Regions from separate parts of the Paenibacillus pseudetheri genome, predicted to be linked through region 1. Evidence: riboswitches for the same ligand, from Rfam matches in the RefSeq annotation. Region 1 holds a riboswitch; each other region holds the start of a gene.

Region 1 (10,024 bases):
TCAATTGTCGCCGCTTTGGTCGCTTATGAGCTTGCTGCACTAGACATGCTGCGAAAGAATGCCATGCGGGTCGTGAAATATATTTTCATATTCCCTGCCGCGTTCTTTTTCTTCATTCCGATGACCGAAGCTCTATTTCTGGCATTATCTTTGATGTGTTTATATTTTGTGAGAAAAAAGGAATGGCTGATTGGATGCTTATGCGGTGCACTTGCAGCTTATACACGTTCTCCCGGAGTGCTTCTGATTGTACCGGTTGCGATTGAATTTGGACGTGATCTGATGGGCAACTATAAGCTATTAAGTAAAAAAGCCTTTATACATAGAATCATCAGCGCTGTCAGTTTTCTCGCTATCATATCATTGGGCTTGCTGGCCTATCTGTTTATTAATTATTACGTGACGGGAAATGCGTTTCAGTTCAGTATTTACCAGAGAGAGCATTGGTCTCAGCGGTTTTATCTCTTTTTTGATACGGTAAGATATCAGATGGAATACGCTGTGGGCACCTTTAATAGTGGAGATAGTCGTTCTTTTCTCGGCTTATGGCTGCCCAATTTAATCGCTATATTCTCAGCACTAATTATCATGTTCATGGGTGCAAAAAAGATACGACCTTCATATACCGCCTATTTCATCGTGTATTTTGCGTTCGTAGTGGGAGCTACCTGGCTGCTGTCAGCCCCGCGGTATTTACTTGTTGCATTTCCACTAGCTTTTGCTGCTGTCGCGCTCACTGAAGAGAAATCAAAGGATGCTATCCTTACTGTAGTTTCTGTTGTGGCGAGTCTTTTGTATTTAGCGATGTTTGTGGCAGGATATCCAGTGTACTGAGGAATCATGTTAAAATAGGGGGAGCGCCTAGCTGCGTTCTCCTTTTTTTGCGAATAACCTTATAGAAACGATGGTGGGTATGAAGATTGAGTACGACAATCAGGTGATCGAGTTTAATGTTCAATATGGAAATGGCAAGAAAATCTCCATTCATATAGATTCTTCAGGGCGTATAACACTCAAAGCTCCCAAGAAAACAAGTGAAGAGACGATTAAAAGCGTGGTTGAGCGTAATGGGAAATTAATCGTGGAGAAGCTGCAGAGCATTGAAGCGAACAGAGAAACGCCAAAGCTCAAAGAGTATGAAGAAGAGGGTGAATTCCTGTATTTAGGAAAATATTATTCGCTGCAAGAGCTAATAGAGACAAAGGATTTAAATGAGGAAGAGCTTAAACTTAAACTGAAGAAATTCTATTTCGCTAGCTGCAAGAAGATTGTAGGCGAACGGATCAATAAATATCAGACACAGCTTAGAGTAAAGCCTAAGACGATTGACATTGTAGAGTCTAGAACCAAGTGGGGAAGCTGTAGCTCGGATAAAAAGCTAACCTTTAACTATCGCCTAGCGATGGCTCCAGTGGAGGTTATCGATTATGTAATCATCCATGAACTGTGTCATTTACTTCATATGAATCATGACCGCTCTTTTTGGCGAAAGGTTGGAAGCCTCATGCCGGATTATAAGGAGAAGGAAGAGTATTTAGCTAGATACGGGCGTGCAATGACGCTGTGAATAAAAGGAAGATAAGAGGTAAAACTATGTTCACTAATTGAACTGGGAAAAATTTAAGTGCGGAGGTAAATGATGACACAGAATAAAGGAAATTCACAACGCCAGATTCGAACTTCAATTCTTTGTTTGATCTGTGCCTGCACCGTCCTATTAAGTGGCTGCTCTAAAGCTACCAATGAAACCATACAAGTAACTCCAACGCCTACAACAGAAGCCACTGCACCTGCGGCTACGAACAATGCAACAGAACAACCCAATGCATCATCCGGTACAAATACAGAGGGACTTCCGGCGGATGTTAGCGTTCAGAGAGTCATTAAGGAAGTCACTTTAAAGAATGGCTATCATAAAAAGATTGAGCTACTGACAGACGGCAGCAAGCGGGTTACTATTACGGATCCGAGCCAAAAGATTGTTTTGCAGCAGATTGAATATGATGGGAAGATTACTACGTCTAATGGTAAACAGGTCACCGTTAAAGTCGAAGGTGGGGGAGAGCAGACCATAACCATCCCCGATCATGTAGTGATCGAAGATGAGGACAAGCTTGGATTGATGCCAGGTGTTGATATCGAGTGGACAGTGAATGCCGAGGGGCAAATCGAAAGTGTTGAACTGGAGAATTAAAGAGATACTGAGGTGGCTGGCTAAATGAAATTTCTAATCGTATTTGGCAGTATAGTGGTTCCCATCGCCATGCTAATGATACAACGGAAATGGATAAAGTGGCGTATTGTTTTTAATGTAGCTTCTGTGTTGTCTACACTTATTTTAGGTAATATTTCTGCCCTAGCTATATATGAAATATTAAGAGATAACACGGTATTTATGACCTCGATCCATGCGATTTTTTTGAATCCAATGTTCCTTTTAACGGGAGCATATCTTGGAGTATATCTGGTCTATCGCTTGATGTTGATGACGTATGAAGAAGTATATGTATGATGTAGTTAAAAATAGGAAGGTTAAGTATGGCGAGCTCCTTAATGAGCGAGCACCATTATTAGAGACAATAATTCAGGCTATCGGAGCAAATAGTGTAGACAATATTAATCTGAATCGGTTGATTGATTTCCAGATCAACTGCGGAATACTATGCACGAAAAATGGCGATTATTCAAGCGGAACGAATGGGAGGGTAGAGGACACTTTATCCTTAGAACATAGTCCTATAAGAACCCGAGCCCCGCGCGGTTTTTGTATTTTAAGGGATCAAGTTCTTGTCCTTTACTCCAGACAAGAACTTGATCCCTTAGCCGTTAATGGACAGGAACATGGTCATATTACCGATTTGATATTCATCAAATAGAATTAATTACCGATTTCCTCAAGGACAAGTATATAGTCGCATTGACGATTAAATGGATGTCTAATGAAAGGTTAAATACTTAACGTTGGGGCAACTTTTACTCCTTGGTTTCTTTGTCCTTACCGCCGATATTAAATCCTAACTTTCCATTATATTTGCCTACCTGTCCGGCAACTCCTAAGCCTGCTCCTTGACCGCCGCCGAGTTGTGCCTTGGCCTGGGCGCCGAGACCATTTTCGCCACCAAGCTGCAAATGGGTTTGCAGTCCCGCGCCTTGACTGAACCCCAAGTGTCCTTCGGCATCAGCACCCATACCGTACTCTCCTCCGATCTGCGCCCCCGTATGAAAACCTGCCTCTTGACCGCCACCTATTTGGGTTTTTGCCTGAGCCGCAATCCCGTACTTGCCGAAGGCCTGGGCTTCGGCATTGAGCCCTAGACCCTGGCTGCTGTCCAGATGAGTATTGCCTTGAGCATGGATTCCATATGAAGGAGTGCCCATATGGCCGCCCGCATACATACCCATGCTACCTAAGGCTAAATTCCCGCCAGCATTTAAACCAATGCCGTGTTTACCGCCTACTTCTCCTCCGGTATTTAGCTTAATCCCCTGACCGCTGGATACATTTTCGTTCATATAACCATTTAAAGGTTCTTTTTTGGTGTTTTCGCTGTCAGAGGGTAGATCTTCCAGGCTGCTTTCTGAACGGAAGTGATGGTAGTAATGAGAGTAAGGGAAAGGATTGAAACGGGTAAAGTAAGGGTATACGGATGGATTAGCCTGGCTGTTTGGATATTCGTTCCCAAAGGTCATCTGGGATACCTCCATTATTCAATTTATTACAACAGCCTATTCATCGATGAGTTGAAGTGATACCCTTTCTAAGTAAACCATATGAATTCAAGGTTCGCAGCCGATGCACAATGAGCCGGGCGAAGTATCACTTATTTTTAACGGGGAAATCTACAACTACCGGGAGCTGCGTGAATCGGTGCCGGCGGCGTGGCCAGCTGCTGCGCGCCGCGGACCTGGTTGCTTCGGACACATAGGTGGGCGGAACGACCGAAGTCAGTGACCAATCTCTAATGATAAGCGAATTGTTTCACTCGGTCCCTTAAAACAGAAAAACTACACTGCGCGTGATTCTTAATCTTGGCCTCTTACATTTAAGGACGATACTTGTGAGGTATATATTTACATAAATCAGGACTTTTGTTCTTTTCAAAAAGTATAGTTACAACTCACCCTTTACTATGCTTGGAAACGTATATTTCAACAGGTCCGTTTTTAAATCGACGTATTACTACTGCCTTCTACTCTTTCAATAGATATTTCATTGTTTTCTATTTGTATTTGATATTCAACAATTTCTCCTTTATTAAATACTTCACTAAATTCTTTACTTACCGAGTAGTTTCCTTTCGGATTGAGTGTAATTTTAAACAAACACTTTCCGTTTTTCACTCGGAACTTCGCAACCTTTCCAAAAGTAATATTACTATCAATCAAAGATTCAATTAGAGTGTCATCTCCTTCTTCAACAGTAACAACTACACTTTTTAAATTTAACGGGCTGTTATTAGTAATCATCAGATTATATTCCTCATCATCTGCTATATTAGTATCATTTATTACATCTGAGCTATTTCTTTCGCAACCCGTCAAAAAGACTATAAACAATATGAATATAAATAACCATTTTTTCTCAGCCAATATGCTCACCTCTCAATTTTATAATTTATTGTGCTGTCAAAAAATTCAAAAAGGATATTCATCACGATTAACTTCTACATTAATTATTTCAATAAACTCCTTTACATCTTCAGGATAAATCAATTCCGCATGTATATCACTAGTAATAATATGATTTGAATCTAAAATCTTATATGAGTAAGAATACTCTTGTTCTAGTGCTACTTTATTTTTAGGGGCAATTGGTGATTCCATTACGGAAATACCATTTTGCTCTCCAAAATAAAATTGTAAATATACTGGATTTATATTTCTTTTAATTGTTTTCTTATCTATATTGATTATAATTTTATCAAAAACTAATTTTTCAAAACCTGATATCCTATTAGAAGTTAACCGAATAGAAAACCCTTCTTTTAATAAATTAGGGTCAGATAATTCCCACGCTATGTCTTCTGGACTGAATTTAAGTTCTTCCTTTTTTTCATTTGATAAAGTTATTGTTATGCCCGAATTATTTAATTTATTTAAAATATCCTTTTTTAAATTTGATGCTGATCCAAATAGCAGTAAAGAAGAATCACTATTTTTTGAATCTTCTAAATTAATAGTATAGATCCCGACTGCTTGGTTAAATTCTAGCCTATTTAGGATATTACTTATACTGTTAGTTTCACACCCGGATATTATTAGTAAAGGAGCTAATACAGGGGTACCCCCTTAATAGGGTAGGCCCTATTCATGTTGATAGCAGGAAGGTTAAGAAGACTTTCCTACAATACTGGTTCCACTCTTCGTGATCTTGTACGTAAGGATATCACCATTCCAGAAGTGGAATTTCAAGATGACTAGTACTTCGGTGCTTAGATGAACACGTACACCTCCATTAATTCGTTGTAAACGCTTACCGAATACCCTAACATAGAATAATTTCAACGAGTACCTTACTAATTTGTGGTAAATTGATATATGAATTAGTGATTTGCAGTGATTCCAAAGTCATGGAGGGCAATCCAGTGAGCAGATTTCATTACATAGGCTCGGCTACAGAGCTTCCGTTAGGAGAAAGAGGCAGTGTACTGTCAGCAAAGACATATAATGAAGTGAAAAATTCTCCGGAGTATAAGAAACAAAGAGAGGCTCTGCGCCTGCAAGGCATAATTCCTTTGGATGACATCGCAGATCTATCTCATTTAAGAGATGAGGACTGTCTTGTATACGACTCGGAAGAAGATGCAGCGGGTATTTTTATAGAGGAACTTGGATATTGGAACGATGAGATTCGCAAGCATTTTCGGAGTCCATATGTGTACCGGATTTCACCGAATTGGGGCGGCTTCTCTGTATCCCCTAAGCTAAAAGATACTCTACTGGGATCGTATAACGCCTCACTCAAGTGTTGTCGGGAGTTAATTAGGCTTATGACAGATTATGGGGTATCAGGTGCCGAGTTTGAGCTTTATACATGCTGGGCTGAGGAAGAAGGGCTCCCACGTAATAAAAAGTATGATCGAATCTTTGATTTGGCCTCTTTGTCACTGGAGGAGGGATTTGAGCTGAGAGAAAAAGAGTATATTGTGGTTAAAATGATTTGATATTCAATAGGAGTATCGCTAACTACTCGTTATACAAAAAACAAATATTGCATGACAAAAGCATATATATTAGATATGATGAAGCATGGAAAAATTAATATTAGCAATAGGTGCCAATTATGAATGTTTCGGAAATGCAATCATAGATTGGTTAAATGGAAAGCGGGTGTGAATCCCGCGCGGTCCCGCCGCTGTGAAAGAGGAGTCCTTGCAAGGTACCACTGGGAAACTGGGAAGGTAGCAAGGGTGATGATACTTGAGCCAGAATATCTGCCTGTTTCTGATACACCGTTAAACTCTACGAGCGATAGAGAGGTGTTTGATATAGTATATGCCTGCTATTATTGCGGTTCACTATCTTAAACCTCTTGACGTTATGTTGAGTGGTTTTTTTTGTAGTACTAAGAAAGTTTATTCTGTTTTTTTATCATAGGAAGAGAAGGGAAGGGTTATGGAAACATGAAGAAAAATAAGTTTTTAGCTTGGTTACTTATTGTAGCTGTATTTATCACGACGTTCTCTACAAGTGTAATCCCGGCTCATGCGAATGAAGCAAGCTCTACACTTAAAGGGTATGTAACTGTATCCGTAGAGAAGTTCACATTGGGTCAAGGGTATATTAAGGAACCTATTAAAGTTCCATTCTACGAAGGGGACAATGGCGCATCATTAATAACACGTGCGCTAGGAGAAGGTAATTATAAAAACTTTGGAAGTATAGATAGTAGTTTTTATTTATCTGAAGTTAAAGATAGTGGCAAAAGTGAAGTGAATATACCGCAATATATTTTAGATATGATTTCAGTCGATGGTGGGACGGTTGGTACTAAAGCAAACCAAGAGTGGCTAAGTCAGTTTGACTACACTCACATGTCCGGTTGGATGTATGCCGTGAATAATGAGTTTCCTCCGTTCGGGATGTCTGATTATCACCCTCAAGACGGTGACATCATCCGAACACAGTTCACCACTTATGGCTATAGTTCTGATCTTGGTGGCTGGGGAGAACATCCATTTCCATTTGCTAATAAGGATGCTTTAACTGCGAAAATCGCCGAAATAAACAGTGATCCGAATAAAGAAAGTATTTTGGGCAAAACAGTAGTACAAAAAGCAGTTTACCAAGCTTATTCAGTGCTAGAAAATATGGAAAGCTCTCAAGTAAGTGTAGATCATGCGCTGGTCGGGCTTACCAATTCTTTAGATATAGAGCCACCTGTTATTACTGTAAGTGGTATGCAGGATAAACAGGAAGTATCCGATAAAGATTTAAGTTTCAGAGTAGCTGTCACAGATAATGTATATGACGGTATCATTCCTGTAGTGAAATTAAATGGAGCTGCTGTATCTGCTACAAATGGTGAATATAAGATTTCTCTTAACCCAGGTGGTAATGTAATCACTGTAACTGCAGTAGACGGGGCAGAGAATAGAGCAACGCAAACTTATCAAATTACCTACAAAATAAATGCTACAACTGGAGTCAAAGAACAGTTAGATAAGAGCCTTGCTTATATTCTAAACACCGTAAAGAACCCGTCATTTGGGACAGGTAGCGGAGAATGGTCCATTCTTTCTCTAGCACAGGCCAACTACGAAGTGCCAAGTGGTTATTATGATCTCTATTACAACAATGTAGCTAAGAGAGTAAAAGAATTAATGAAGGATGGAAAACTCGATGCTACTAAAAGCACAGAGCATTCCAGAGCGATTCTAGGACTTACCTCTATCGGAAAAGATATCACGAATGTTGCGGGTTATGATCTAATCAATGCACTCGCTGATTATCAATATGTTCAGAAGCAAGGGAACAATGGTCCCATATTTGCTCTGATTGCCTTAGATAGTCATAACTACGATATCCCCATTCTATTCCCTGAACCTGATAAAAATGGGGTGAAATTTCAAAGTACAAGAGAAAATCTCGTTCAGTATATCTTAGATAAAGAGGTTAAAAAAGGTACAGCAGATGCCGGGGGCTGGGCTTTAGGCGTAACCAGAGCCGACGTTGATATGACCGCGATGGCGATGCAAGCACTTGCGCCTTATTACGCAACTAATCCAAATGTAAAAGCTGCTATGGATCGGGCGATCAATTGGTTATCGAGTTCGCAAAATGATCAAGGCGGATTTACAAGCTGGGGAAGCACAAGCAGTGAAAGCATCTCGCAGGTAATAGTAGCCTTAACTGGCGTAGGTGTAGATCCACACAGTGACCCTAGGTTTGTGAAAAAAGGGAATTCGCTTATTGATGCACTTCTTACCTTCGCTACTCCAGATGGTGGATTTAAGCATGTTCTCACCTATCCAGTAGATAATATGGCAACGGATCAAGCTACGTATGCACTTGTTGCTTACGATCGTCTGATCAATCATAAGAACCGTCTATTTGATATGAGTGATGTAGTAATTCAGCAACCAGAGGAAACGAAAGAAATAGAAGTACAGTTACCCTCAGGAGATACACCCAAAGTTGTCATTTCTCAAAATAATAATAAATATATTCTTCCGATAAATTCAGGGGATAGCAACAAAGAAATTACAGTTAATATTCCGAAATATAAGCAATCCACAGTAAGTGTTGATTTACCTAGTAATAGTAATCTGCCCAAATTAGAGGTTACCAAAGGTGACGTATCTGTAGTCATCCCTAAGGGTACACAGGTCATAGAGGGAGATTCTTCAAAGGTTGAATTGATTTCACCTACAACAGGGACAGAATCTGCACTAAAAGATAGTCTGAATCAAATTATTCCTGGGGACAAGAAGCTTGATAATATCGTTCAAGCTTTTTCGATGGGCGGCAGTGCAAGAGTAGAATTCAGTCAATTTATAACGTTAACCTTTAAGGGGATTAATGGAAAAGATGCAGCTTATATTCAAGACGGCAAACCTCATGCGATTCAAAAATTTGCAAGTGATGCCTTAGGCTTAGCGAGCGGTAAGTCTGAGTATGCCTATGATAGTGGAAATGATTTAATCGTAAAAACCAAGCACTTCACTGATTACATTGCGTACACCTCCAGTGCAGTTCAAACGCCTGGTGGCACAGGTAATGGATATGTAACTTTGTCTGTGGATAAGCTTACGATCAATAAAGGGTACGTTGTTCCATCTGTACAGGTAGAACTGCAAACAGGTGACACAGTGTGGTCTGTACTAACAAGAGTGCTAGAAAGCCGCGGTATCAGCTATCAAAGTTCTTGGAGCAGTAAATACGGAAGTGTATATGTCGAATCCATCGCTGGTGATGGAGAATTTAATCATGGTAGTGGTAGTGGATGGATGTATAATGTGAATGGAAAGTATCCTGGGTATGGGGCATCTCTATATACCCTAAATGCTGGAGATAGTCTTCAGTGGCGTTATACTACGGATCTAGGTGAAGACTTGGGATCAGGATTTAAACCAACGCCTACTTCAGCTCCGGGTGGTGGATCTACACCAGGGACCAATATTAATACTGACGGGAAGACATCTCCAACAGAGGTTCCTAAGGATACTTCGAAAGATAATGACTCGAATACGAATGATATTAAAAAACTGTATACAGACGCCGATAAGATTTCACCCTGGGCGTACTCAGCGATTGAAACTGCTACACAAAAAGGATATATCCAAGGTAACAATGGTAAATTCAATCCGAAGTCTGAAATTACAAGAGCAGAATTTACTAAGATCCTAGTATCAGCATTGGAACTGGATATCAAGAGTGACAAAGGAATTACCTACAAGGATGTCGCTCTAGGCGATTGGTTCTTTCCATATGTGAATGCCGCTCATAAAGCAGGATTAATTACAGGCTTTAACAATGAATTTAAGCCAAATGACAAGATTACTCGCGAGCAAATGGCAGCAAT
Region 2 (10,024 bases), on a different contig from region 1:
GCATTAAGCGCATCGTCGGAGAAAGGCTTGATCCAAGGCATGCAGTTAACATCAACACCTTGGTAAGCTTTTTCCATACCCATCAAGGTTAAGCGTTTGTTCGCTGTATATTTGATGTAGTCACTAAGCTCGTTAAGATCAATACCACGGACATTAGTAAGGGTGTAGTAAGCCCAGTTGGTTTCAAGCTCTACCGCGCGGTCGATCGTACGATACACGTAGTCCATGTTCTCTTTAGTGTTCAACTCAGGGAAATCTACAAGCAGCTGCTTAAATACTTCTGCGAAGAAATAGCAGTGCTGATTCTCGTCACGTTGGATATAAGAGATCATTTGGCTGGTAGCCATCATCTTCTGGTCACGGGCCAGATTGTAGAAGAAGGCGAAGGTGCTATAGAAGAAAATACCTTCCAAGATGAGATCCGCTACCAACGCATGGAAAAAGGTCTGTCTCGTAGGGTTATCACGGAATTCTTGATAAATATCAGAGATAAACTGGTTGCGTTCCAGCAGGACAGGGTCTTTTTTCCAATATTCAAAAATTTCTTTCTGCTCACTTTCCGACACGATAGAGGAAAGAACATAGGAATAGGATTGGTTATGCACCACTTCTTGTTGTCCGATAATGGCAGAGATAGCTTCTAGAGAAGAGTCAGTAAAATAACGCTTCACGTCGCTTACGAACATCGTCTGCATCGAGTCTAGCACGGCGAGCAGGGAGATGTTGATCTTAAATACGCGTTGCTCCTCTGCATCGAGCATAGGAAATTGTTGCGCATCTTTGGACATTGGGATTTCATCCGCGATCCAGTGATTAAGCAGCAGTACCTTGTACAGCTTGTACATATGTGGCATGCGAATATCGTTCCAGTTCAGAATACCGGAGCACTCACCGTCGATGATGCGTGTGGATTGGTTGGGTGCTTCAGTGTTAAAAATCTTTTGTAGTTGCATTTATTTTCCCTCCATTTTTTTGCGCGGGTAATCTTTCTTTGGTGTCTTGTTCATAGAAAGGCGGTGATGGAGTAACGGAGAGGAAGTTTGGAGCTGTAGGAGCGTCAGCGACCGCCTTTGTCATCGGATGTCATCCGCTAATAGCGGTAAAGATCAAGACATCTGATGACAACAGCGGCCGGAAGCCCAAACATTCCTTGCAGTTACGAAATTCATCATCGTTTTTCTATTCAGGGCACTAAGATAATTAGCTAGCGCAAGAATCACACTCTTCTATTGTCAAAGCACGGCTACGCACATAATAAGTTGATTTCAATCCGCCCTTCCAGGCGTTCAGATGCAGCTCAAGGAACTCGGTAGCCTTGATGTCAGGACGAACATACAGGTTGAAGCTTTGGCCTTGATCGACGTGACGCTGACGAGCAGAAGCCATGCGGATCGACCAGTTTTGGTCAATTGTAAACGCAGTTTTATAGTACCAGATCGTCTTGTCGGACAGATCCGGTGCTGGGTTAGCGATCTTGTAAGTTGTTTTCTCTTCATAGGAAAGCAGTTCATACAAAGGATCAATGCTGGCTGTGGAGCCGGCAATAATCGACGTGGAACCGTTCGGCGCAATCGCGAACATCCATGCGTTACGAACACCGTCTTTAGCCACTTCTTCTTGCAGCTCGCGCCATTGTTCAGTGGTTACATATTTACCTTCTTGTTCACCGCTAACGTAGCCACGTGAAGTGAAGTATGCGCCTGTCTCCCAATCGGAACCGGCGAACTTCGGATAACGGCCTTTTTCACGGGCAAGCTCCATGCTCGAACGTACCAACAGGTAGTTGATGTGTTCATACAAATGATTGTTATATTCTACGGCTTCATCAGATTCCCAACGAATGCCCTTGAGTGCCAATAGGTGATGCAAGCCGAATGTGCCGAGACCCACTGCGCGGTATTGGCTGTTCGTGTATTGTGCTTGCAGAACTTCAATATTATTAATGTCGATTACGTTGTCCAGCATACGTACTTGGATAGGTACAAGTCTTTCCAGTACACCAGCTGGAATCGCACGTGCCAAGTGAATCGAATTCAGGTTGCAGACTACGAAATCGCCAGGGATTTTGGAGATAACAATCCGGGTCTTGCCATCTTTGGTTACTAATTCTTCCTGTTCAATAACGGTAGCGGATTGATTCTGCATAATTTCTGTGCACAGATTGGAAGAGAAGACCATACCTTGGTGACGGTTCGGGTTCGTCCGGTTAACCGTATCACGGTAGAACATATATGGAGTACCTGTTTCGAGCTGTGATTTCATAATCCGTTTCATGATGTCGATCGCGGGAACTGTAATACGGGACAATTCCAGATTGGCTGTAGCTTCAGCATACTTTTCACGGAAAGTGCCTTTACCAAGCTCTTCATCGTAGAAGTCTTCCAGACCAAGCGGACGACCGTTCTCATCCGTCCAGCCCATAACCTTCTTCACTTCATGCGGGCAGAAGAGGTTCCAGTGGCTGCGCGATTCAACGGCTTCCATGAACAAGTCCGGCAGGGTTACACCGTGGAATACGTCATGTGCACGCATACGCTCGTCACCATTATTTAGCTTAAGATCGAGAAAAGCGAGAATATCTTTATGGAATACATCAAGGTAGACAGCGACAGCACCTTTACGTGTACCGAGCTGATCTACACTGACTGCTGTATTATTCAATTGGCGAATCCACGGGATGACGCCGGAGCTTGTGTTCTTGTGGCCACGGATATCCGAACCGCGTGCCCGTACTTTACCAAGGTAAACGCCGATACCGCCACCCATTTTACTAAGACGTGCTACGTCTGTATTGGAATCAAAGATGCCCTCTAGGGAATCGTCTACTGTATCAATGAAGCAGCTGGAGAGCTGTCCAGCGACCTTTTTACCGGCATTGGACATTGTAGGGGTAGCAGCTGTCATGTAGATGTTGCTCATAGCCCAGTAAGCTTCTTTTACAAGCTCAAGACGTTTCTCGGCTGGCTCACGGTGCATCAGGTACATAGCAATAATCATATAACGTTCTTGTGGAAGCTCCATTACACGGCCGTCAAAATCATGCGCCAAATAACGGTCGGATAGCGTTAGCAGACCAATATAGTCGAACAAAAGGTCGCGGGTATAATCGATACACTCACCTAGCTCGATAATTTGTTCTTTGGTGTAATGACTTAGAAGTTCTTCACGATAGATTCCTTTTTTCACGAGATCCGTAATTAGTGGGTACAGCTCACCGTAAGGCTCTTCAGGATAAGCTTTATAGCGGCGATGAACAGCTGCTTTTTTATAAAGGGTAGTCAGAAGGGCACGGGCAGCTGCGAACTTCCAAGTAGGCTCTTCTTTCGTTACAAGCTCAAGAGCACTCATAGTGAAGGCGTTGCTGATTTCTTCTCCGCTTACGGAGTCACGGCGCAATTTGGAATTTACTCCCCGCAGCAAAGTTTCTTTATTTAGTTGATCAAGACCTTCCAAGATACGGTCGGCGTAGACGGAAAGGCGGTTCTCATCAAAAGCCAGTTGGCGATTGTCTGGTTTTACTACGAATTGCGGCATGGTTATTTCATCCCTTCTTATTTCAAGTTAATTTTCAATATCAAAAATTGATATATTATAGCGCAGCAGGCTGCCACAGAAAGACTTCCGAGCCGTTCATGCTGGCCGGAATGTCGATAATGCGTTGGTTGGAGCTTCCTCGGTAGAGAAGCGTAGTATCTTTCAGTTCTTCTACAAATCTTCCATCTATTAACACCTGACACTGCTTAAGTAGATTCCACTCCGGCGAACCGGGAAGGGCGGTTAGTTCCTCATACGTATAACCACTGTAAATCCAGATGGGGAAACCTGGCAGCACGGCGCGAAGCTCATGAATGAACCCCAGCACCTCTTCTGCCGAGAAAAAAGGATCGCCGCCTGCCAGTGTTAGACCATCCAGCAAAGGGTTAGCGGCGATTTCTGCAATGATTTCATGTTGACGTTCTAAGGTGAAGACTTCTCCATATTTGAAGTTCCATGTCTCGGGATTAAAGCATCCCGGGCAACGATGGCGGCAGCCGCTGATGAAGAGGACGGCCCGCATGCCCTCTCCCTCGTTAATCGACTCCGGATAGTATCCGCAAATATTCATAGATGCTTAACGCGATCCCGTACTTCGGCTTGTTTGGCGGCATTGAAGCGGGTCTGATAATCGCCAGTTAAATAACCTGTAACTCTGCGCAAACGACGGATGTGCACGTCATTCTCATGTGCGTTGCAGGAAGGACAGTTTGTCCCAATTACACCTTCGTATCCGCAGTTGGAGCAGCGGTCAATCGGATGGTTAATGCTGAAGTAGCTGACCTGTTGTTCTAGCGCGTATTTAATGATTTTGATAAAAGCCGATGGGTTGTTGCGGGCATTGCCGTTTAATTCGACATAAGAAATAGCCCCGGCATTGCAGTATTCATGGAAAGGAGCTTCCAAGCTGATCTTCTGAGCAGCACCCAGATCGAAGTATACAGGGATGTGAAAAGAGTTCGTATAATACTCACGGTCAGTTACGCCCGGAATAGAACCCAGTACCTTGCGATCAATCTTGGTGAATTTGCCAGACAGGCCCTCTGCTGGTGTTGCGAACAAGGTAATGTTGAGATTCAGTTCCTCACTTTTAAGGTCGCAATACTCCCGCATGTGACGCACGATAGCCACAGCCTTGGCATGGACTTCCATATCCTCGCCATGGTGTTTGCCGTACATGGCTTTCATGCATTCCGCCATGCCGATGAAGCCAAGCGACAGACTACCATGCTTCAGCAGTTCGCCTACAGAGTCTTCAGGAGCGAGATTTTCGCCGCCTTCCCAGACGCCTTCTCGCATCATGAAATCAGACGCTTTAGCTTTTTGTGCGGCTTGGATGTTGAAACGATGAAGAAGTCCTTCCAGCGCAATATCCATATAATGATTTAGATCCTCATAGAAGCCAACTTCGTCTGCGACGCTACGTCGGCCTGTTACTGTGCCGTGTGCCAGACCGAGCCGAACCAGATTCAGTGTATTAAAGGAAAGGTTGCCCTTTCCGGAACAATGGTTACGCCCAAAACGGTCACCGAGCACTCGGGTGCGGCAGCCCATCGTAGCAAATTCCGTATCAGGATCACTTGGATCATAATACTGCAAGTTGAGCGGAGCGTCTAGATTAGCAAAGTTCGGATAAAGTCTGCGTGCAGAACATTCCGCTGCTTTTAGGAACAACTCATAGTTAGGATCGCCTTGCTGTTGGTTGACTCCTTGCTTACATTTGAAGATTTGAATCGGGAACACGGGTGTTTCTCCACTGCCAAGTCCATTCATCGTTGCTGTTAGCAGGGAACTGATTACAAGCTGACCTTCTGGTGAAGTACAAGTGCCATAATTGATGCTGGTAAACGGAATTTGCCCACCGGACCGGCTGGACATGGTATTGAGATTATGTACCATACTTTCAGCCGCTTGCAGGGTTTCAATTTCGGTTTCCTTTAGTGCAAAACGGAACGCTTTTGGATATAACTCCGCCAAATCGGTCCGGCTCATTGTAATCTCGCCCAAAGATTCATTAGCTTGTCCCTCATCAAAATAATCCAGACCCTTGCGGAACAGTTTAGCGAAGGATTTGGTTACATAAGGTGCCAGATCATAGTCGAGCTTATTGGCGGATACGCCGCCATATTGAGCATTTTGCTGGGATTGAAAAATGATTGCTACCAGTGACATAGCTGTCATTATGGAGTTCGGAGGACGAACACTGCCGTTGCCGGTGTTGAAGCCTTCGCGGAGAAGCTTATCAAACGGGATAAAAATGCAGTTAGTCGTTCCGATTGCGTATTGATCCAGATCATGCACATAGACGACATTGTCATCAATGGCTTGCACTAGCTGCGGTGGCATCGTAAAGTTGCGGGCGTACCATTTCGAATATTCACTGCCGAACTTGCTCATTTTACCGGAGAAACTCTCTCCGTTCAAATTGGCATTCTCGCGCAGCAAGTCCAAATCCCGGCTGTCGATAATATCGCGTCCTAAATCAATGAGCTCTTCTAAAAGAACTTCTCGTGCATTTGTTGTACCGTTAAATTGTCTCTCCAACAACGTCATTGTATAGTTCTCCTCTCAGTCTATCGTCCTATCATTAAGAAGTGGGGCCGCATAAGCGGCCTTATATTCATTGTGATCTCATAAAAAAAGCATCCCCTAGCGAGGATGGCAGAAAATGCCCGATGCGTTATGTAAATATCCACACAGATATTTGCAGTGGTCTCTAAGAAGATGACCGCATGCGGACACCGTTCCTGTTCCTCGCAGGCACTCATAGTTGGTGTCGTCGAAACAGGCAGGTCTCCTGGCTTCCGTAGGACCTCTCAGCGCCTTCCCGAGGGGGTTCTTACCCCTCAGTGGCTTCTGCCAGGAGATCTGCCCATCTTAAGCTTCTAAAAGCTTGTGAAAGGCGTCCGGTTACAGTGGCGGGACCGCAGCGGATTTTCACCGTACTTCCCTATTAAGCTCTAATTCCGATAAGGATCAAAGCGCCTGTCTCCACTATATTTTGTTGTCGTTAGATAAAAATAACCCAAGATGTTGTGTTTGTAAACAGTTTTTTAGAAAACCCGCGCGGGGAGCGGGTTCTTCAAAAGTACTCCACAAATGATCCACAGGCTGTCCATAAGTAATCCACAATTGATCCACAGGCATATGAAAAATGATTCATAAATTGTCCGAAAAGATGCCACAAAGAGTCCATAAATGTAGTAAAGATGACCCTAGAATTCACGTAAGAAAAAATACCCGTGGCGAAAGTCATATTTCGGAGAAATTTTTGGGAGAAGAAGAAGGGACATAATAAAGCTGATATCATTTGTGGGAGAGCGATGGAGTTGTTACAATAGAAGGAGACACATACTTTAAAATTCCGAGGAGGTATTCCCATGCCTATTGCTGAAGTAACCGTTATTCCGATTGGAACAGGTAGTACGAGCCTTAGCAGCTATGTTGCGGATATGCAGCGAGTGCTTAAGACGGTAGAAGGGATTACTTATGAGCTTACATCCATGGGTACAATCATCGAAGGGCCTCTTCAGCGTATTTTTGCAGCAGTCGAAGCGCTGCATGAGTCTCCTTTTGCCGCAGGTGCAGAGCGTGTCTCTACCTCACTTAAAATAGATGATCGCCGCGATAAACCCTCCACTAGCCGTGGAAAGCTGGAGTCTGTGGAGCGTAAACTACAGCTGGAATAGCAGTTCGGGAGATTGGGAAAATAGGGAGAAATAGGCTTGCGTTTCTGGCTGAAAGTTGTATAATGTTTTTTGTTTGACAGAAATATCAGCCTTAAGCTGGTGTAGCTCAGGGGTAGAGCAACGCACTCGTAATGCGTAGGCCGGGGGTTCAATTCCCTTCACCAGCATATCTAAGAATGGCATAACGGCGCGGTTTTCGGGGATCCCGGAACCGCGCTGTTTGTCTTGAGATCACCTGACTTCTAACATTATTCTAACCTTATTCAAGTAAAGTGAGGTTTTCGGTGGTAATCGTGACCTCTTTGCGCGTTCCCGGGATGGAGGCGCCGATCCCTTAAGGACTGCTTCTTGTAAATTGGGGAGAACATGTGAATAAGTATCTAACGTAAAATTTAATGGGAATGATCTAATCTCTCTTTTGTGATTTTTGGATGTACAACGGCTTTAAGCAGCAGTGTAGATGAGTATGCCGCAGATCGTGGGAATGAATTTTCGGAAAGTTAGGGCTCTTCTAAATAAGGTTAAGTATCTGGTAATAACGCCTCATTAGAAGATGGGATTCGCCCCGAAGACTATACGTCAATCATACGTGCAGGCAGGTCGCTGTGCTTACCTTTAGGTAAGTACGTGAACTAAAAGTGCATACTTCCGCGATGCCATGATGCGGGGTATACTCAAGTCCTAAATCTGATTCAAACATGGAGGATACACCATTGAAAACACTTATTGTCGTTACGCACCCAAACATCGAAACATCCGTTGTTAATAAACGCTGGATCGAAGAACTTCGTAAATATCCAGACAAATATACGGTACACGAGCTGTACAAAGCCTATCCCGATGAAAAAATCAACGTGGAAAAGGAACAACAACTGATTGAAGCGCATGATAAGCTCGTCTTACAATTCCCTGTCTACTGGTTTAGTAGTCCACCTCTGCTTAAAAAGTGGCTGGACGAAGTATTTACTTACGGATGGGCATACGGCTCGAAGAGTGATAAATTAAGAAATCGAAAAATCGCATTAGCTGTAACTGCCGGAGGAAGTGAAAAAGACTTTAGTGAAGATGGTAAACTCGGCTATGGGCTTGACCGTATTTTATCTCCCTTTGACACGACTTTTGTGTACTGCAACGCTGATTATCGTTCCTTCTATGCCATTTATGGCACGGAAACTGAGACGGTAGGAAGTACGGATTACTTAAAGAAATTGGACATCAGTTCGCAGGGATATGTTGAATTTATCGAAAATATGTAATTAGAATTGAAACAAAAGCAGCATTTTCATTAATGAAAATGCTGCATTGGTCATAAGTCGTTATATCCTAAACGGTATTGTTATCTCTTGCGCGGCTGGAACGGAGTTTTTCTCTCCCCAAGTGCACATCATATCCAGCACCGGAATAAGCGATTGGCCCTTCTCGGTCAAGGAATACTCAACTTTAGGAGGAATCTGGGGGAATTCCTCGCGCCTGACGAGACAGTCCGCTTCCAGTTCTTTCAACATAACGCTTAACGTCTTAAAAGGTATTGTACCGATACCCCTTTGCAGCTCATTGAACCGCACGATTTTGTTTTCAGAGAGATAGTAGAGAATAGTCATTTTATATTTACCACTAATAATAGACAAGGTGTAGCCGAAGCTAGTGTCCTTCTGTTGAATGCCAGGCGGTATACAGATTTTATCACTCATGGGCTATTACCCTCCTTCAGAAAATATTCAACGAAAAGGCAAACGCCTGTTGCCACTCCGTACTCAGGTCCCGACTTCATTTTGTTTTACAACCTGCTATCAAGTCATCCTGCGAGCAACGAACTCACTATATCATTTTGAAACAATTAGTTCAAAGCACTCGTGGCTAACTATCAACCGGTCGATTTCTCTGTCAGCGAAGCGGGCTCCTTTAGCTGGAAATCAACAGTGTAATTCAAGCGGATCATGCGAGCCGTCGCTATTTTCACCTTCGCCTTGCTTGAAGCTTGAGGATGTTCTTTCACTGAGTTATCCTATCCCGGCAAAGGTAGATTAAGCTTGCGGGAGCATCCAGATCTAGCCTAAGAGACGAATTGAAGTTTTTTAATGTAATTTTCATGTGTGCATCATCTTATTTTCAGGTTCAAGGTATATATTGAAGACACCAAACACCCCCCAGTGTTTTGTGGTATAAATCTCTTAGGTCTTGCCAACTCCCATGGTAAGGCCTATTTTTTTGTTCGCTAATTATATGGGGGAGGGGCGCAGCTTCTACGCTGCTTCACTTAATCTGATACTGCTCTTCATAGCTCTTAAAAGATGAAATATCCAGACCGAGATATCTGTGCATGTGAATGGCAGCTTGGGCAGCAACAATGTCGTTTAACAGCAGCATTCGTTCATGGTATCCACGACATATAAATTTGGCTTCTATCCCCGTGTTAAGTCTGTTCTGTTCATAAACCTTGATTCCCCGTTTTCTCATCTCTAAACGAACATCTCTTAGATCTGTTGTAGCAACTGCCGCGGGACATATTCCGAGGGCGGTTTTATTTTGTCATGATTGTTATATTTGGGCGCATTCTAAGTAGATGCTATACTGATTTACAACGGATATGAGGAAAGGGCGGGGAAGATGAATTGGTATGGTTCTTCATTAGCGCTGTCATCGTCATAGGAGTTCTGATCTATGCGGGCTTTTTCTTTTATGGAATTGCTATTAAACGAGCACCGAAGGAATTCCTGAGTAATAATCGTGATTTGAAGGTTGATCCCCCGGTTGCCGGAGCCTCTTGGGGGGAGGGCAAGGATTGGGTCTCCCGTCAGAGC
Region 3 (10,024 bases), on a different contig from region 1:
ATTATTTATGTGTTTTGCTCCTTGTTCGTTCTCGTATCGGTTGGATCGTTCCTGCAGTCACGTAAGATGGAATTTGGGATTTTATTGATGCATGGAATGACGAAGCGACAGCTTAACACGATGGTATTTTTGGAAAATATGATGATCGGCACCTCAGCCATCCTGACAGGTACTTTACTAGGGTTAATTCTGGGCAAGTTGTTTTTAATGATCGGATCTGCTTTTCTAGGATTACCTCTTTTAACGTTCCATCTTCCATGGCAGGCGATTGTACTTACGATATGTAGCTTTGCGCTGTTATTTATTCTAATCTCGCTAAGCACGTTCTTCTTTATTGGGAATGAATCACTGATGCGGCTGTTTCAGGGAGAACGAAAAGCAGAAGAGGAACCTAAAGTTTCCTTGGTGTTATCTATACTGTCTGCTTTTTTGATGTTAATGGGCTATTTTATGGCAGCTACAGCACAAGCGGCTTCGGTTGAAAAGGTGATGTTCCCCGTCGTTTTAATTACGGTTGCGGGTACCTATCTCTTTTATACTCAGCTCAGTATTTACACTGTTAAGCTACTTAAGACGATCCGGCGCCTGTATTGGAACCACACGAATATCATTACTTTATCGGGCTTGTCTTACCGCTGGAAAGAGAATGCTCGAATGTTCTTTATGGTGACGATTGTATCCGCAGTATCTTTTACTTCAGTGGGAGTATTCGCATCGATCCATACGCTTTCCAGAGAGTTGAAATTGGACTATCCCGCAGCAGTTGGTTATGTAGCCAAAGGCAATCAATCGCAGGATCCTTTTGATCAGCATTTGGACGAAATTAAGGAAGAGCTTACAACGCTCGGTTTACCCTATGAGACACTTAGCATTCGGATTAAATACGCAGAGGTGGAATCTCAGACTGGGCCAGATCGCACGTTAAGGCTTCCCTTGATTGCTTACAGTGATTATAAGCTTGCTCTGCTTCGTGCAGGGTTTACGACGGATGAGCGCCCTCTTAGTGGAGATGAAGGTCTCGTGATGATCGGTTCGCAACGAGACCGGAGTCTGCAAGCGGGTAGAGTAAAGCCGGTATACACCTTGAAGCAAGGTCTTTCCATTCGAGAAATGGGTTATACCCAGCATGTTCCGATTGCCGAATATCTATTGCCGGAGCTGGATGGAAGGGATGGGGGAGATTTCAGTGGTGTTGTGATTAGCGATGAACTTTACAAGGCTATTTATCCCGTACAGACCGATTTGTATACAGGATTTTATATGGATGACTTCCCGCGAACGGTAGGTATAGCAGCAGATCTTGCTCATAAAGGTAAACGGTCCTATGAAAGTAACTCTCCATACGCGATTGTTGTTAGCGGCACGCTGTTTGAAATACAGAGAACATTGTACAACACGATGCTATTCGCTTCTTTACTGGTGGGTACTGTCTTTTTCATAGCAGTAGGTAGCTTCCTTTACTTCCGGCTGTATACAGATCTAGATCATGATCGTCATCAATATTCTACATTGTCCAAAATGGGACTTACAGATCAAGAGCTAAACCGAATTGTAACGATACAATTGTCCTTGTTGTTTTTTGTTCCGGTTGGGGTGGCCATCTTGCATAGTGTATTTGCCTTTATTGCGCTTCAGCGGTTGTTTTACTTATCTATTGCTGTGGAGACCGGGGCGGTGTTATTGGGATATTTGGCTGTCCAGGGACTTTACTTCTTTTTTATTCGCAGCCGTTATTTACGTAACTTGAAGAAGAACTTGATCTGAATAATGGGGGTTACGAAATGCAAGCATGGATTACAGATTTTATGGAGCAGTTTGGTTACTTTGGTATTTTCCTGATGCTCGCTTTCGAAAATATATTTCCACCGATTCCTTCCGAAGTGATCCTTCCTTTTGGCGGATTCATGACAACCACAACGAACTTGACCATTCCTGGTGTAATCATTGCAGCTACGCTTGGCTCACTGCTGGGTGCAGTGATTCTCTATTATATTGGTCGTTTGCTCGATGTAAATCGATTGGAAAAGATCGTAGAACGCTGGGGCGGTCTACTCCGGATTAGCAAAAAGGATATACACAAGGCTGATGCTTGGTTTGACAAATATGGCTATTGGACCGTATTATTTTGTCGGATGGTTCCATTAGTGCGTAGTTTGATTTCGATCCCTGCAGGGATGTCGGGCATGAAATTTGGAGTGTTTATGATCTTCACAACGATTGGTACGCTGGGGTGGAATCTATTGCTTGTGCTTATTGGTGCGGCATTGGGTGAATCCTGGGAAGACATCGCCATGTATATGGATATGTACTCCAACGTAGTATACGTACTTCTTGCAGGTGGAGTAGTGATCCTTGGGTATTTGTTCTTCCGCAAGCGCAGCCGGAAAATGAACACCGAAGGTTGAACCGAGAAGAACTTATAGATAAAAGTTATGATTAAAAGGAGGAGAACAAATGGAGCTATTAACGATTATTAAAGCTATTATTTTGGGAATTGTTGAAGGATTGACCGAATTTGCTCCGGTATCCTCCACAGGTCATATGATTATTGTTGATGATATGTGGTTAAAATCGACAGAGTTATTTGGGCAATATACGGCCAATACGTTCAAAGTGGTTATACAACTTGGATCAATATTAGCGGTTGTAGTTATTTTTAGAAATCGATTCATTGAATTGCTGGGCTTAAAGCGTTTCAGTCGCAAGCAGTTGGACCCTGTAACCGAGGAACAAACACAATTTGAAAAAGGTGGTCACCTTAAACTTACACAGGTGCTTGTAGGTTTAGTGCCAGCAGGTGTGCTGGGCGTTCTGTTTAATGATTATATTGATGAGCATTTATTCTCTACATCCACCGTGTTAATCGGTCTAGTAGTCGGTGCTGTATTAATGATTATTGCGGATCTATTTGGACCAAAGAAGATTCAAACGGAGAGTGTCGATCAGATTACATATAAGCAAGCGCTAGGTGTTGGTCTGGTCCAATGCTTCTCCTTGTGGCCGGGATTTTCTCGTTCCGGGTCGACGATTTCTGGTGGTGTTCTTCTGGGTATGAGCCATCGCGCTGCAGCTGATTTCACGTTTATTATGGCCGTTCCAATCATGGCAGGCGCCAGTTTACTCTCTCTGATGAAGAACTGGCAATACTTCACCATCGATGCCTTGCCGTTCTTTATCGCAGGCTTTATCAGTGCCTTTGTGTTTGCGCTACTATCTATGCGTTTCTTCCTGAAATTGATCAACCGGATTAAGCTTTTACCATTTGCTATATATCGCATAGTACTTGCTGCAGTAGTATATTTTGTGTTTTTCTAAATCCGTTATAAGGAATCGATATAACAGAAGCCCCCGTAATCTATTGCAGATTACGGGGGCTTTCACGTATGATGACATCAGATTAAGACACTCACTTTTATCCTTATAATCTCGCATAAACGCTTACCGTCCGTTTAAGGACACCGAAGGCGTTTTAGCTTGTGAATATCGGAGACAGGTGCTTGCCGGGAATTAGTAATTCGGCAGGCTTAATAGGGAAATTCGGTTTGAAGCCGATGCGGTCCCGCCACTGTAACGGAAGAGTCCATAGCAACAGATGTCACTGGCAATTTACTACTGCTGGGAAGACTGCTAAGGATGCTGACACCGCTAGCCAGGAGACCTGCCTGTTTCAACAGCACTGCTTCACCTACGGAGGATAGGAAGGTGTTAGACGTTAACCATAGGTATAATATGGGCGTCTTTCCCTTTGACTTTTTTAGGGAAGGGCGCTCTTTTTTATAGGAATACAAGTGATATCGAGTCCAAAATAAGAAGATGGAGAAGGGGAGCTGCAAAGTGACGAACAAAGTAAAAGTAAGCAATCTTGGCTATCCAAGAATCGGAAAAAACCGCGAGTGGAAGAAAACGTTGGAAGCTTTCTGGGCGGGAAAAATAAATGAGGAAGAGTTCCGTACTGAAATGACAGGAATTCAGCTTCAGCATTTAAAGACTCAGCAAGAGGCTGGAATTGATTTAATTCCGGTAAATGATTTTACATTCTACGATCATGTGCTAGACACAGCTGTAATGTTCGGGATCGTACCTCCACGTTATGCGTATGATGGTGGCGACATTGGGCTTGATCTTTATTTTGCCATGGCTAGAGGAAATGCTGAGGCTACCGCTTGCGAGATGACTAAATGGTTCAATACAAACTATCATTACATCGTTCCAGAGATCGGTGCACAAACGCCGCGCCTGACCGAGAATAAACCACTGGCAGCTTATCGTTTTGCCAAGTCCCAAGCGGGAATTGAGGGTAAACCTGTGGTTTTAGGCCTTTATACCTTCCTTAAGTTGTCAAAAGGTTTTGCATCTGCGGACATTGCGAAGATTGCCGCTCGGTTTCTTCCGGTTTACGTTCAGCTGTTGCAGGAACTGAAGCATGAAGGAGTAAGCTGGGTGCAAATTGATGAACCAGCGATTGTTACAGGAATAAATGAATCAGAATTATCATTACTTAACTCGATATACACAGAAATTGCTGAATCCGTACCTGGATTAAATATTATTCTGCAGACTTACTTTGAAGCTGCTGAACCGCTGGAGGCACTGCTCAAACTTCCGGTACAAGGTTTAGGTCTTGATTTTGTCCATGATGGCGGAACGAATCTGGCATCGATTGAACGTCTTGGCTGGCCGGAGGATAAGTGGCTGGGAGCGGGTATTATTGACGGGCGCAACATCTGGCGCTCGGATCTGGATGCTAAGCTGCAGCTAATCGAGAAGCTGAGTGTACATGTACCGGTTGATCGTCTTATACTACAGCCTTCTTGCAGTTTGCTGCATGTTCCGGTTACTGTTCAGGGTGAGGTGAAGCTGAAGGCAACCGTCAAGGCTGCTTTAGCCTTTGCAGATGAGAAGCTTAGAGAGCTTGGCCTGCTTGCTGCAGCCTTAGAGGGTACAGGAGAAGCTGCAGCTGCACTGACAGCCAGTCGAGAAGCCCTTACTGCCTTCCGGGCACTTCCTGAACGCGGTCGTAAGGATGTGGCCGGGCAAGTTCTCGGACTTGCAGATTTACCAGACCAACGTAGCCTGCCTTTTGCTGAGCGCCTGAAGGTACAACAGGAGAAATGGCAGCTGCCACTTCTGCCAACGACAACGATCGGAAGCTTCCCACAAACCGTAGAAGTGCGTCAAGCAAGGTTGAAATGGCGTAAAGGCGTATGGAATCAAGAGCGTTACGACGGGTTCGTTCGTGAGCAGATTGCAGATGCAATCACCTTCCAAGAAAAGCTGGGTCTGGATGTACTCGTACACGGTGAGTTCGAAAGAACGGATATGGTGGAATTTTTCGGGGAGAAGCTGGATGGTTACTTATTTACAACTAATGGCTGGGTTCAATCCTACGGATCACGCTGCGTTAAGCCACCAGTTATTTATGCGGATATAGCTTTTACCCAGCCTATGACTATAAAAGAAAGCGTCTATGCTCAGTCGTTAACTTCCCTTCCTGTTAAAGGCATGTTGACAGGTCCTGTTACGATTCTCAATTGGTCCTTCGTACGTGATGATCTTAGCCGGGAAGCAGTAGCGAATCAAATTGCTTTAGCGCTCCGTCATGAAGTTAAAGCTTTGGAGGATGCAGGCATAGAGATGATTCAAGTAGATGAACCGGCTATCCGTGAAGGACTTCCTTTGAAGGCGGAAGATCATGAGGCATACTTGAATTGGGCAGTGAAGTCGTTCCGTATCGCGACGAATCATGTGAAGGCTACGACACAAATTCATACCCACATGTGCTATAGCGAATTTAATGACATGATAGACTCCATTTCAGCGATGGATGCGGATGTTATCTCTATAGAGACTTCACGTAGCCACGGGGAACTGATCGTTAGCTTTGAGGAGCAGGAGTATGATAAAGGAATCGGTCTTGGTGTATATGATATCCATAGTCCACGGGTTCCTGCAGTAGAAGAGATGACAGCTAATATTGAGCGTGCGCTGCGGGTGCTGGATCCAGAACAGTTCTGGATTAATCCGGATTGCGGTCTTAAGACACGTGGCTGGCAGGAGACGGAAGGTGCACTTCGTAACATGGTAAAGGCTGCCGCTATTGCAAGAGAAAACGCAGGAGTCAGTGCCACCAAATAGCATAAAAGGTATACAATAAATCGAAGCCGGGGAATTTCTCCCTGGCTTTTCATTTCAGCCACTTGATAATAATTCTCATTCTTGATAGAATGAGAAAAGAAAAGAAGGAACCGTGGAGGGTCCCTTCAAATCTTTACCTTATTTGCTTTCGAAAGTCTTGCAGTCTGTTTCTTCTGCACGTGTAGGTTCTTGGGAGCTGTGGAAAGCTACAAAGATAGAATCAGCACTGCATTTGTTCTCTTCTGCCCAGTGGGTGCAGGAGTTAACTTCGCAAATTACGTCTTTTGCCATGAGGGCTCACCTCCCCTTTTAGTAATAGACAACATTATTAAAAAACTTCTCTGTTCAACAAGGTGGAGCTTGTCCGAACAGAACCGTGCAGTGCCCTCATTCATAATGAATAGAGGGTTTTTGGTGTTTTTTACGTAGCTAGACGTGGTAATTGTATCAAATAAAGCATATGTAAGCAAATGGGTTATTCGATAACAGAAATGTGACAAAGTTATACAAAAAATTATAAAAAAACACAAAAGATACTTATTACTTACATGCCTAAAAATAGAAAATAATTCTAAATATCTATATTATTACAAGAATTATATGGTAATATTTTCGATAGGGAACGGCCGCTCCTAATCTGAAATATTGGAGGATGAAGATGTTGAAAAAGTTATTACTATTCCCTTTTGCCTTAATGCTCATCTTGTGCTTACCTATTTATGCAGGTGCAGAAGGTGTACATAATGACCAAGCTCCCCAAATAAGTGAATCCGAAATCATAAAAGTCTACAAAGCCTCAGCTATGGGCTTGTCAGAAATTTCAGTAGAGGAGTACAATGAAATTCTTGCGCATGGACAAGCTTTCGAAGCTGCTAAAGAGGGGCTGATACCAAGTATTCCAATGTTCACAACGGACTCTTCCTTTGATGACGCCTCTGTAATTGCACCTAGAGATGCTTATCAAACAACGATTTACTCCTACCAACAAAATGGTTATGTCCCATATGTCACTAGAAGTGGATTGACTAGAAGAATCTCTCAGCCTGTATATAACAGTGCTTCTGCAAATTCGTTGTTAAACATTAGCTATTCAGTATCTCAAGGCTATATTGCGAATACAAGCTTTAGTGTAACCGCAAAACAAACAGCTGTTAGTGCTGGTATTACTGGTGGCTCATCGTGGTCCAATACTTATGGTGGTAGTAACACGACAACTGCATCAGTGAATCCTTACAATTATGCTTGGATGGAATACACGCCTATCATGAATAACTCATTTGGTGTGATTACAGAGAAGACTTATGCTATTGTTCAGGGTTCTTCAGTTCTTGTTGGCACTACTAGTTATGATGTTGATATTTACATGGCAAGATTATTAAGCGGTTCGCTACCAGATGGTGTTTATGCGATTAAACAAAGTGCTTCTAACCCAGGTTGATTTTTGCTCGAAAAATAATAGCTTAAACCAAAAGAGTTGCAGAAATGCGACTCTTTTTATATGTAGAGAGCATAATTCAAAAGAAACTGTTCACAATTCCATTTTTCAGTGCAACCTTCCAAGTTTTGGAACGTCTTAGTAAAGAGTGACGGAAGAGATCTGCTTAGAATAAGACATTCCGTAACGATATTGTGATCCGTGAAAGCGGGTATCTATTACATTTTTGGAGGAATGAGAATGCGCAAATGGGGTCTGCATTACTTATGTTTAGTAATTCTTGCGGTAGTCTTGGCAGGTTGTGGCTCAGCGGATAGAAATTCAGCGGCAGATAGTTTGGCAAAAGAAAATGGTAGTACGAGTAACAACGCAGCAGTAGAGGTGCAATCGCAAAGCTCGATGGCCTCAACAGCGGATCAAAGCACTTCGGCAGCTCCTGAGGCAGAAGCAACTGGCAGCGAGAACATGGCTGTAAAGGGCTCCACATCAGAAAATACAGTTCAAGCAAGTGCAGGATTTACTGGTAGCGATGTAGTAGCGGGTTTAAACAAGAAGCTGATCTATAAAGCGAATCTTAACATGGAAGTAGAAGACTATGGAGAAGCACAGACTGAAATACGTAATTTAGTAACCATGGCAAATGGATATATTATTGAGTTTAATGAAAATATGTCGCAGTACGAGCAAGGCGGGACGTTTATTCTTAAGGTGCCTGCCTCGGGGTTCTCGCCTTTTCTGAATAAATTAGAACAAGTAAAACACGAATCTCTACAGCGCAGCATTCAAGGTCAGGATGTCTCTGAAGAGTATGTTGATCTGGAGTCGCGTTTGAAGGCAAAGCAGCTAATGGAAGCACAATATACAGAGTTTATGAAGAAAGCAACGAAATCCACTGATCTGGTCGCCTTCGCGAACGAGCTTGGTTCGATTCAAGAAAGCATTGAACAGATTAAAGGTAGAATGCGTTATATCAATCAGAATGTATCCTTCTCTACGGTAGAATTGAGAGTGTATCAGACGGATGAAAGTATTGCTGTCAAAGAGAAGAAGGAGCAAGGGCCGTTACTGGAACGTGCTTCAGATGCTCTAAATGGAAGCTTAAATGCGCTATCTGTGATGTTTCAGTGGATTGTCGTTATCCTTGCAGGAGCGTTACCGATACTTATCGGGGCTGCCATTATTTTAGCTATTGTATTAGTTTCCCGTAAAAATATCCGCGAGCGTCGGGAGCAGCAGACCGAGAGAATTCGTCAGCGAAATAAGGAGCTGAACAGAGAGCAAATCCTCCCTGCGGTAACAGAGCCTAATGAGGCTGTTTCAGAGGATGATTCGAAGGCTAATAAGGACTCAGAGGACTCAAAGAAAGAATAGCCCTACAAGCATAAACGCCCTCGGCGTCCTTATAAAGACGGTAAGCGTTTAAGCGAGAAATATAAGGATAATGTATAACGTGAAACTTATACTTTCTTATATTTTAAGAGAAAAAAACGGTTGTCATCCTTAAAGGACGACAACCGTTTCTTTGTGTGCTGAGGATTGATGTTTAGGCAGGCTGGAAGAGAACGCGATACTCCCCGTATCCTTCCTTCTCCAAATCCTCTTTTGGTACAAATCGTAGCGCCGCCGAATTTATACAGTAGCGTAAACCGTTCTCTCCGGGACCATCGTCGAAGACATGGCCTAGATGGGAATCCGCTACTTTGCTGCGCACTTCAGTGCGGACCATCAAATGACTGAGATCCGTCTTTTCCTTCACAGCATAGTCCCGGATGGGACGAGTAAAGCTTGGCCAGCCGCAACCGGAATCGTATTTATCCTGCGAGCTGAATAACGGTTCGCCAGATACGATGTCTACATAAATACCATCTCCATGGTGATCCCAAAAATCATTCCGGAAAGGAGATTCTGTTGCACTGTTCTGAGTAACTTCATATTGAAGAGGCGTTAACCGTTCTTTCAAACTTTGTTTGTCCTCTTTATGTGTCCAGTGGGTTTCGATAAAATCCTCTCGGCCAGAACCTTTACGATAACGTTTGTAGTGGCCTGGATTCTTATGATGGTAGCCCTGATGATATTCTTCGGCAGGATAGAAGGTTGCTGCCGGGAGGATCGGGGTTACAATCGGGCTAGAGAATCGGCCGCTTTCTTGCAAAGCTGCCTTTGAAGCCTCCGCTTGTTGCTTTTGCTCTTCCGAATGGGTGAAGATCGCCGTTCCATAAGAAGTCCCGCGATCATGGAATTGTCCGCCTGCATCGGTAGGGTCAATTTGCTGCCAGAACAGCTCAAGTAACTTACTATAAGGGAAAATATCCGGGTTGAACGTAATTTGTACAGCTTCAACATGTCCTGTCGTTTCAGAACAAACCGCTTCATAGGTCGGGTTCGCCGTATGACCGCCGGTATAGCCAGAGACGACACTAAGAATACCTGGCAATTCTTCGAACGGCGAGACCA

The links. A riboswitch is a leader RNA that binds a small molecule or an ion and turns the genes downstream of it on or off. The one in region 1 is predicted to bind cobalamin.
Region 2: another riboswitch for cobalamin. It lies ahead of L1028_RS07115 (anaerobic ribonucleoside triphosphate reductase); the one in region 1 lies ahead of L1028_RS20035 (S-layer homology domain-containing protein).
Region 3: another riboswitch for cobalamin. It lies ahead of metE (5-methyltetrahydropteroyltriglutamate--homocysteine S-methyltransferase); the one in region 1 lies ahead of L1028_RS20035 (S-layer homology domain-containing protein).

What each region holds. Positions count from the first base shown of each region.
Region 1 is NZ_CAKMAB010000025.1:32,368-42,391, reverse strand. Features, by position in the region: gene L1028_RS20085 (hypothetical protein) at 1-834, shown strand, start outside; gene L1028_RS20080 (M48 family metallopeptidase) at 914-1,567, shown strand; gene L1028_RS20075 (hypothetical protein) at 1,637-2,194, shown strand; gene L1028_RS20070 (transposase) at 2,219-2,512, shown strand; gene L1028_RS20065 (hypothetical protein) at 2,974-3,690, opposite strand; gene L1028_RS20060 (hypothetical protein) at 3,776-3,952, shown strand; gene L1028_RS20055 (hypothetical protein) at 4,165-4,590, opposite strand; gene L1028_RS20050 (hypothetical protein) at 4,636-4,824, opposite strand; gene L1028_RS31345 (hypothetical protein) at 5,329-5,505, opposite strand; gene L1028_RS20040 (hypothetical protein) at 5,586-6,164, shown strand; cobalamin riboswitch at 6,256-6,456, shown strand; gene L1028_RS20035 (S-layer homology domain-containing protein) at 6,624-10,024, shown strand, end outside.
Region 2 is NZ_CAKMAB010000006.1:9,921-19,944, reverse strand. Features, by position in the region: gene L1028_RS07130 (ribonucleotide-diphosphate reductase subunit beta) at 1-953, opposite strand, end outside; gene L1028_RS07125 (ribonucleoside-diphosphate reductase subunit alpha) at 1,201-3,534, opposite strand; gene nrdG (anaerobic ribonucleoside-triphosphate reductase activating protein) at 3,590-4,105, opposite strand; gene L1028_RS07115 (anaerobic ribonucleoside triphosphate reductase) at 4,102-6,087, opposite strand; cobalamin riboswitch at 6,305-6,538, opposite strand; gene L1028_RS07110 (MTH1187 family thiamine-binding protein) at 6,915-7,223, shown strand; tRNA gene L1028_RS07105 (tRNA-Thr) at 7,319-7,390, shown strand; gene L1028_RS07100 (NAD(P)H-dependent oxidoreductase) at 7,937-8,479, shown strand; gene L1028_RS07095 (winged helix-turn-helix transcriptional regulator) at 8,540-8,914, opposite strand; gene L1028_RS07090 (YhjD family protein) at 9,477-9,731, opposite strand; gene L1028_RS07085 (alpha/beta hydrolase) at 9,836-10,024, shown strand, end outside.
Region 3 is NZ_CAKMAB010000005.1:165,080-175,103, reverse strand. Features, by position in the region: gene L1028_RS06555 (ABC transporter permease) at 1-1,764, shown strand, start outside; gene L1028_RS06550 (DedA family protein) at 1,782-2,405, shown strand; gene L1028_RS06545 (undecaprenyl-diphosphate phosphatase) at 2,455-3,315, shown strand; cobalamin riboswitch at 3,475-3,680, shown strand; gene metE (5-methyltetrahydropteroyltriglutamate--homocysteine S-methyltransferase) at 3,835-6,135, shown strand; gene L1028_RS06535 (DUF1540 domain-containing protein) at 6,274-6,426, opposite strand; gene L1028_RS06530 (hypothetical protein) at 6,830-7,573, shown strand; gene L1028_RS06525 (DUF4349 domain-containing protein) at 7,811-8,941, shown strand; gene msrA (peptide-methionine (S)-S-oxide reductase MsrA) at 9,114-10,024, opposite strand, start outside.